DNA from 2 places in the Exiguobacterium sp. FSL W8-0210 genome. Region 1 is predicted to be linked to the other one. Evidence: predicted binding sites of a transcription regulator. Region 1 holds the regulator's gene; the other holds the start of a gene.

Region 1 (4,415 bases):
AAGGATGCCGGATAGCAGTCCTTGAATCAAGTTAATGAAAAAGCTTTTCGTCCGCATCAGTGTTGGTTCTCCCATCGTTCCATCAATTCGAGTAGATCGACATCGATCTGGTCCCGTTCCGCAGATAACGCTGTCGCTTTTGGAATATCATTAAAGACTTCCGGTTCGCAAAGCAACTGTTCGATTTCCGCTGAACGCTGTTCGAGCCGTTCAATATCTTGTTCGAGTTGTTCGATTTGCTGACGGCGTTTTTTTTCTTCTTTCTGTGCTTCTTTGTCGATCGTCTTCGATGCCGTGACTTTTGCCGCTTTTGCCTCTTCGGCTTCAAGGCGAGCGATTTCTTCTTGTTCAGCCTTCTTCTCTGTGTAGTACGAATAATCGCCGAGGTATTCTGTCACACCAGCTTCACTCATCTCGATGACGCGTGTCGCGATCCGATCGATGAAGTACCGGTCATGGGAGACGAAGAGTAGCGTACCTTCATAGTCGACGAGAGCGTTCTCAAGGACCATCTTCGAATCCAGATCCAAGTGGTTCGTCGGCTCATCGAGGACGAGGACGTTCGTCTTCCGTAGTTTCAGTTTTGCGAGCGCGAGACGTCCGCGTTCGCCACCGGATAATTCATGGACAATTTTGAAGACGTCGTCGCCGCTAAACAAGAATTGTCCGAGGACAGAACGGACTTCTTGTTCACGCATCAATGGCCATTCGTTCCAAATCTCATCGATGACACGGTTCCGGTCATTGAGTTCCGCCTGCTCTTGATCGTAATAGCCGATCGAGACGCCGGTTCCGAATCGGAAATCACCGAATAGGGGGCGTAAGCGACCGACGAGAACTTTCAAGAGCGTCGACTTTCCGATTCCGTTTGGTCCGACGAGTGCCAGTGATTCGCCGCGTTGCAAGCGGAACGTGATGTCTTTTGAGACAGCTTCTTCGTAACCGATCGCCAGTTGATTGACTTGAAGAACATCGTTCCCGCTCTGTTTTTCAATTGGGAAGGACAGGACCGTGCTACGTTCATCCCCATCTGGTCGGTCGAGTCGGTCGACCTTCTCGAGCCGTTTCCGGACACTTTGGGCACGTTTTGTCGTCGTCGCCCGGGCGATGTTGCGTTGAATGAAGTCCTGCATCTTCGCGATCTCTTCTTGCTGCTGCTCGAACTGCTTCATTTCCTGATCGTACAAGACCGCTTTTTGCTCCAAGTACTTCGTGTAGTTCCCCGTGAACTTACGACAGACATTGCGTGACAATTCATAGACGACATTGACGACTTGGTCGAGGAAGTACCGGTCGTGCGAGACGATTAGGACGGCACCACGATAACCACCGAGGTAACTTTCGAGCCAAGCGAGCGTATCGATGTCAAGGTGGTTGGTCGGCTCATCGAGAATGAGAAGCTCTGGTGCTTGTAAGAGCATCTTCGCTAAGGCAAGCCGTGTCCGTTGACCACCGGATAATGTCTGAATCCGGCGCGAGTAATCATCCGGATAAAAGCGCATGCCGTGCAAAACGGAGCGGATATTCGCTTCGAACTGATAACCACCTGCTTCTGAGAAGTCGTGTTGCGCTTGATCATACGTCTTCAAGAGACGATCGTACGCGACCGGGTCGTTCAAGATATGCTCCATGCCCATTTCGATTTCCATCCGGCGCAATGTCCGTTCTTGTTCTTGTAGATGTTCGAAGACGGTCAGCATCTCGTTCCAGATCGTCTCATTCGATTCGAGACCACTGTCTTGCGCGAGATAACCAATTTTGACATCCTTGCCTTTCATGATGTCGCCCGAGTCATGACTGAGTTCGCCAGCAATGATTTTGAGCAAGGTCGATTTACCGGCACCGTTTCGTCCGACGAGCGCAATGCGGTCGCGCTCTTGTACTTCCAATTTGATATTTTCTAAAATCGGCTCGACGCCGAATGATTTCGAGAGTTGGTTGACTTGTAAGAGTATCATTTCCATCCATCCTTCCACCCTTTAGTCTATCACGAACAAAAGCGCGAGGTCCTGCGGAATATATTATTTGTGACTCTATGTGAAGTGGTTTACAATCAAGGAGAGTAGAAAGCTTTTTGCAAAGATTTGGGTGCCACGATGGATGTGGCCGAAGGGGGAACTGCAGGATGAATGGACCAGACACAAAAATTCCACAAGCGACAGCAAAACGGTTGCCGCTATATTATCGCTTCATCCAAAGTTTATACAATTCAGGCAAGCTCCGCGTCTCTTCTGCTGAGTTAAGCGAGGCGGTGAAGGTTGATTCAGCAACGATTCGTCGCGATTTTTCCTACTTTGGGGCATTAGGGAAGAAGGGGTATGGATACAACGTTCAACATCTCTTAACGTTTTTCCGCAAAACCTTGAATCAAGATGAGGTGACGAATGTTGCTTTAATCGGGGTCGGTCATCTCGGAACAGCGTTTGCAAATTATAACTTTTTAAAGAATAATAGTACTCGGATAGTCGTTGCGTTTGATGCGGACGAAGAGAAGGTCGGAACAACGACGCATGACGTTCCAATCTATCATGTTTCGGACATGAAAGAACAAATCGAAGCGAATCAGGTCGATGTTGCCATCTTGACGGTTCCATCCCAGTTCGCGCAGTCAGTAGCGGATGAGTTAGTCGAGTATGGTGTGACAGGCATCCTGAACTTTACGCCTGCACGGTTGAACGTGCCAGCGAGCGTCCGGGTCCATCACATTGATTTATCGATCGAGTTGCAGTCGTTAGTTTATTTCATGAAGCATTATTCGCAATCAGCTGAAGGAGTGAAAGCATAATGGAAAACCTTATCCCGTCAACTATAGCGTTCATCGGACCAGGCAGTTTAGCACTGATCGGTGTCGTCGCATTGATCATTTTTGGACCGAAGAAGTTACCTGAACTTGGTCGTGCTGCGGGTCAGACATTGAAAGAGTTCAAGAGCGCCACGAACGGCATCATGGACGACGATAAAAAGGATGAACCGAAAGAGAAGTGATTGAACCATGGCGATTGATCAAGAACAAAGCGTGACGTCGCACCTTGACGAACTCCGAAAGCGGATCGTCTGGTCGCTTATCATCGTCGTCGTCCTGTTCGCTGTCGCATTTCCACTCGTCCGACCGCTCGTCCGCTTCTTGCAAGCGGACTTAAAAGAACTCGGCATTGGTTTGAATGCCTTCAACGTCGCCGATCCTTTAATGCTGTATTTAAATCTTGCATTCATTATCGCAATCGTTCTGGCATCGCCGTTCTGGATGTACCAACTTTGGGCATTCGTTCGCCCTGGACTTTACGATAAGGAGCAAAAAGCGACATTGACGTATATTCCGGTCATCTTCTTTCTATTTTTGGCTGGTGTAGCCTTCTCGTACTTTTGGTTGCTACCTTTCTTATTAAAAGTATCAACTGAACTAGGAAAAGAATTGGGAATCGAACAAGTCATTGGAGTGGAGAACTACTTCAGTTTCTTAATCCGATTGACGATTCCGTTCGGTCTTCTTTTCCAATTGCCGGTCGTGACGATGTTCCTGACACGTCTGGGTCTCGTGACGCCATATTTCATGCGAAAGAATCGGAAATATGCGTACTTTGCGCTGTTCGTCGTTGCGGCATTGATCGCACCGCCGGACGTGACGTCACACTTGATGATCTCGGTGCCATTGTTCGTTCTCTATGAGATCAGCATCTTGATTTCTGCGCGAACGTACAAAAAGGTCTTGATCCTCGAGCAACAGGCAGAGCTTGAACGACAGGCGGATTTGATGCGTGAATTGAATAAATGAATCGTGAATTCCTTCCAACGATTTTTGGAAGGAATTCTTTTTTATGAAAGCGTTATTTTTATATTGATAAAGCAGTTAGTGATACGTATACTAAAGATAATTCATGGGGACTTAGCTCAGCTGGGAGAGCGTTTGGCTGGCAGCCAAAAGGTCGTCGGTTCGATCCCGATAGTCTCCACCAATACCAAATATCCAACTCCTCGAGGCGTCGAGGAGTTTTTATTTTTCTCCCAGTTAAATTCCTTAAAAATATAAAATGTCACGTAAAACAAATAAATTAAAAAAATAGGCAAATATAAATTGTTTATTTCCATTAAATTCATTAAACTAAATATACAGAATTTTCGTTTAACTGTTTTATCAGTAGTACTACTATGGTTTTACAGAAAAGGGGAAAACGAACGCATGAAGAAGAAGATTGCACTTATGGCAGCCGTCTTAATGATGTCTTCCAATCTAGTCAGTGCGCAAGGTGCACTGTCGTCGCAAGACAAAGCAACGGGTCAAAAACCGCAGGCGCTCTCGCTGAAGAAATCGGGGCAAGAGAAGCACTACAAACAATCGGATAAAGTCCGTGTCGTCATCGAGATGGAAGAGAAGCCGGCGATTCAAATCGCCCAGGCTCAAAACAAGCGGTATAGCA
Region 2 (4,415 bases), 2.2 Mb from region 1:
ATGAAAGCGACCCAATCCGTACTGCGCGCTGTCGCTGCTTCTTGATACATCTTCTTCAAGGCTGCATTCATTTCCGCTTCAGAAACCGTCGTCGGAAACGGAATTACTTTTCGATCGTTCTTCATTTCGATCGCCCTTTCCGGTGAGGAGTAGCCGGTCGTTTAATCGTCTGAGGTGCTGTGAATTCACGTTTTGGAATGACTTCCCCACGGTAAATTTCCATCGCTTCCATCTCGACGCCCATTTGCTTCGCAAGTGTTTTTAAGTGTTTTAAGTCTTGATCCGTAACAAGAGCAAGTACCATTCCGTTCGCGTTTCCACGTCCCGTCCGACCTGAACGGTGTACGAAATCGTCAAACGACTCCGGCAAATCATAATGGACGACATGCGTGACTGCTTCGATATCTAACCCACGTGCCGCAAGACCTGTCGTGACGAGTAAAGGAAACTCTCCCTTTTTATAAGAACGCAATGTCTCCATCCGCTCTCGTTTGCCTTTTTCAGCGTCTAAAATCCGGTATTTCAATGAGAATTTACTCAACTCGCCATTCAATGGTCCGAGGAAGGAACGATTATTAATGAATGTCAGTACTTTTGATCCTTGCATGTTCGCCAGACGACGTAACAATTCCGGCTTCTGACGACGTGAAGTCTCCAAATAACCGAATGTCACTTGTGTACTGACGGCACGCTCAACTCGAATCGTCTCAGGGTTGTTTGCAAGCGTCCGTCCCCATTCTGCTGTCCGTTCCGGTAATGTCGCGGAGACGAATGCTAACTGACGATCGCGTAGTGCACTGTTTGCGATTCGCGTCGCCGAGTCACTCATACCACTCTCATAGATTTGATCCGCTTCGTCCAAGACGATCAATTTCACCTTATGCATCTTCAGCTTCTTCGAATCGATCAACTCAACGAGACGCCCTGGCGTTCCAACAATGATTTGTGGTTTTTTCTTCAATCGTTCATATTGTCGCTTTAATTCAACACCACCAATGAATGCACCGGATTTGATACCACTTCCTTGAGCAAACAATTGAATGACTTGATGAATTTGCATGACGAGTTCCCGTGTTGGTGCCGTGATCACGACTTGCACGTGTGGTTCTTCTACTTCAATCTTTTCTAAAGCTGGAATGACATAGGCAAGCGTCTTCCCTGTTCCTGTCGGCGCTTCTGCCAGGACATCTTTTCCTTCGCGCAACAACGGAATCGCTTGTTCTTGAACAGGCATCAACTCCGTAAAGCGTGCGCGTTCCCATGCTTCCTGTAAAAATGATTTTGTAAAGTTCATAACGATTTCTCCTACTCTCTTAATTCCATCATGCCGTTACGTATTCGACATGATCTCCTGATGCATCACGGTATCCCCGTAATGTCTGTGTATATTCATTTCCTGCGTCAAGCAATCGAATATGGAATCGAATCTCGCTTTCACCGGCTTCTTCTTCTAAAATTTCGAATCCTTGGATGACACGATCCTGTAATTCTGCAGCGAGTGCCGGGTACTCCGCAAGACTCGCATACGTCGCTTTTACGTCAACCGGACGACGAACAAGCGCAATCCAATACGATTCATCATAGCCGATAAAGTCTTCATAATCAAAATCATCTTCAAACCGAATCCAGAATCCATCATTTTCGAATTCCGTGATCATTCCCGTTCGCGTTGAACCGTCCGATCCGATTTTCAAAGAGACCCAGTCTCCTGACTGATACTCTCCTTGTTGTGTTAATGATACATACTCCATTTGGCACACCTCCACGTTCTATATTCCCTTTTTCATTGTCAACGATACGTCTTAAAAATACAAGGCACCGTAGCGTGACATTCCTCACAGTTTCAACTGTTCTAGTGAATCTTTTTCAAATCAACTCATACAGTTTCCAAAAAACCTTGAATTAGCAATCTAAAACTGTTTTTTTTCAAACTATTTTCATATGAATACAGAAATAAAGAAAGCCCGTCATATCAACGTTTGTCCACTTGTTAAAACATTCACATGAACGTAAAGGGAATCAACCCTTCCTTTTGTTACACTATTCACATAAGGAACTGATGATTAGCTCAATATTAAAGGAGTGGTATCTATGTTATTAGAAAAAACGAGTGCTTGGACGAACTTTACGTCTGGTGAATGGGTAAAGACGATCGATGTCGCAGACTTCATCCGACTCAATCGCACGGAATATACAGGAGATGATCACTTTTTAGTCGGTCCGACGCAAGCAACGGAACGTCTCTGGCAACAAATTCTACAGCTGACGAATGAAGAGCGACAACGTGGTGGTGTATATGCCGTCGATGCTAAAACACCATCAACGATCCTCTCGCATGATGCAGGGTATCTGAATCGCTCACTTGAAAAAATAGTCGGTTTACAGACAGACGAACCGTTTAAACGTTCGATTCATCCGAACGGTGGGATTCGGATGGTGAATGATGCCCTATCTGCGTATGGCTTTGAAGCAGACGAGACCGTCACGAAAACTTTCAGCGAGTACCGGAAGACACATAACCAAGGGGTTTTCGATGCCTATACCCCTGAGATGCGCGCTGCACGTAAAGCCGGTATTATCACCGGATTACCTGATGCTTATGGTCGCGGACGGATCATCGGTGACTATCGTCGTGTTGCTTTGTACGGAACGGCACGCTTGATCGAAGAACGTAAGAAGGATTTAAAGGCACGTGGCGGATTCTTATCTGAATCGATGATTCGCGACCGTGAAGAGATGAATGAACAGTTGCGCGCATTAACGGAATTGACCGAGCTTGGAGCTCGCTATGGTTTCGATCTCTCCCGCCCTGCAGAAACAGCACAAGAAGCATTCCAGTGGGTCTATCTTGCCTATCTTGCTGCCATCAAAGAGCAAAACGGGGCAGCCATGTCACTCGGTCGAGTCTCGACGTTCCTTGATATTTATGTCGAACGTGATCTTGCGGCTGGTCGCTTGACGGAAGAGACTGCACAAGAACTCGTCGATCATTTCGTCATGAAGCTTCGGATCGTTAAGTTCTTACGGACACCAGACTACAACGATCTGTTCTCAGGTGATCCGACGTGGGTAACGGAATCAATCGGTGGAATGAGTGAAGATGGACGATCAAACGTCACGAAAAGTTCATTCCGCTTCTTACACACACTCTCGACACTTGGTCCGGCACCGGAACCGAATCTAACCGTTCTCTGGTCTACTCAGCTTCCACGCGGATTCAAGGAATTCTGTGCGAAGATGTCGATCGTTTCAAGCTCGATTCAATATGAAAACGATGATTTGATGTTACCGGTTTATGGAGATGATTACGGCATCGCTTGTTGTGTCTCCGCGATGAAGATCGGGAAACAGATGCAGTTCTTCGGTGCGCGAGCAAACCTGGCAAAAGCATTACTTTATACGATCAATGGCGGAATGGACGAGAAGCTCAAAATTCAAGTCGCCCCAGCAAGTCCATTGATGCTTGATGAAGTACTCGATTACGAAACCGTCATGGCGGCTTATGATCGTCAACTCGATTGGCTCGCAGAACTGTACGTCAACACACTGAATGTCATCCACTACATGCATGATAAGTACAGCTACGAACGGATTGAAATGGCTTTACATGATCCGGAAATCTTACGGACGATGGCATGCGGTATCGCTGGTTTATCGGTCGTCGCTGACAGTCTATCCGCCATCCGTTACGCAACAGTTCGTCCAATCCGAGATGCGGATGGGATTGCAGTTGATTTCAAGATCGAAGGCGAGTTTCCGAAGTTCGGGAATAACGATGAACGGGTGGATCAGATGGCGGTCGATCTCGTCACACTGTTCATGGAGAAAATCCGTAAACATCCAACGTATCGCAATGCCCTTCCGACGCAGTCTGTCCTGACGATTACTTCAAACGTCGTCTATGGTAAAAAAACAGGAAATACGCCAGATGGACGCCGTGCGGGTGAACCATTCGCACCGGGTGCTAACCCGATGCATGGACGTGACACTAGAGGAGCTGTCGCCGCACTGACATCTGTCGGAAAATTACCATATGAACATGCGCTCGACGGGATTTCCTACACGTTCTCGATCGTTCCAAAAGCACTTGGTAAGGATGAAGCCACACGCATTCGCAATACAGTCGGATTACTTGACGGATATATGGGTGGTACGACTTCAAAAGGACACCATTTGAATGTCAACGTCTTTGACCGTGAGACGTTACTCGATGCCATGGAGCATCCAGAACAATATCCACAGTTAACGATTCGGGTATCCGGTTATGCCGTCAACTTCATTAAACTGACGCGTGAACAACAGATCGATGTCATCAATCGAACGTTCCACGGTTCTCTCTAAAATGATGTGTAGTATGTGAAAGGAAGTGAGCAGGATGACCTATGGTATGATCCATTCCGTTGAATCATGTGGAA

Evidence for each region. The regulator Rex, encoded in region 1, represses fermentation and respiration genes when NADH is low (regulators of the CRP and FNR family bind a similar motif). The targets are predictions, from matches to a motif close to TTGTGAAATATTTCACAA.
Region 2: the regulator Rex is predicted to act here: its motif matches at 1,988-2,005, upstream of pflB (formate C-acetyltransferase).

What each region holds. Positions count from the first base shown of each region.
Region 1 covers NZ_JBBOUK010000001.1:2,848,911-2,853,325, reverse strand. Annotated here, with positions in the region: gene MKY22_RS14765 (hypothetical protein) at 1-75, opposite strand, end outside; gene MKY22_RS14760 (ABC-F family ATP-binding cassette domain-containing protein) at 57-1,958, opposite strand; gene MKY22_RS14755 (redox-sensing transcriptional repressor Rex) at 2,126-2,785, shown strand; gene MKY22_RS14750 (twin-arginine translocase TatA/TatE family subunit) at 2,785-2,985, shown strand; gene tatC (twin-arginine translocase subunit TatC) at 2,993-3,772, shown strand; tRNA gene MKY22_RS14740 (tRNA-Ala) at 3,878-3,953, shown strand; gene MKY22_RS14735 (S8 family serine peptidase) at 4,178-4,415, shown strand, end outside.
Region 2 covers NZ_JBBOUK010000001.1:648,194-652,608, reverse strand. Annotated here, with positions in the region: gene MKY22_RS03400 (hypothetical protein) at 1-125, opposite strand, end outside; gene MKY22_RS03395 (DEAD/DEAH box helicase) at 122-1,294, opposite strand; gene MKY22_RS03390 (hypothetical protein) at 1,323-1,751, opposite strand; gene pflB (formate C-acetyltransferase) at 2,092-4,341, shown strand; gene pflA (pyruvate formate-lyase-activating protein) at 4,376-4,415, shown strand, end outside.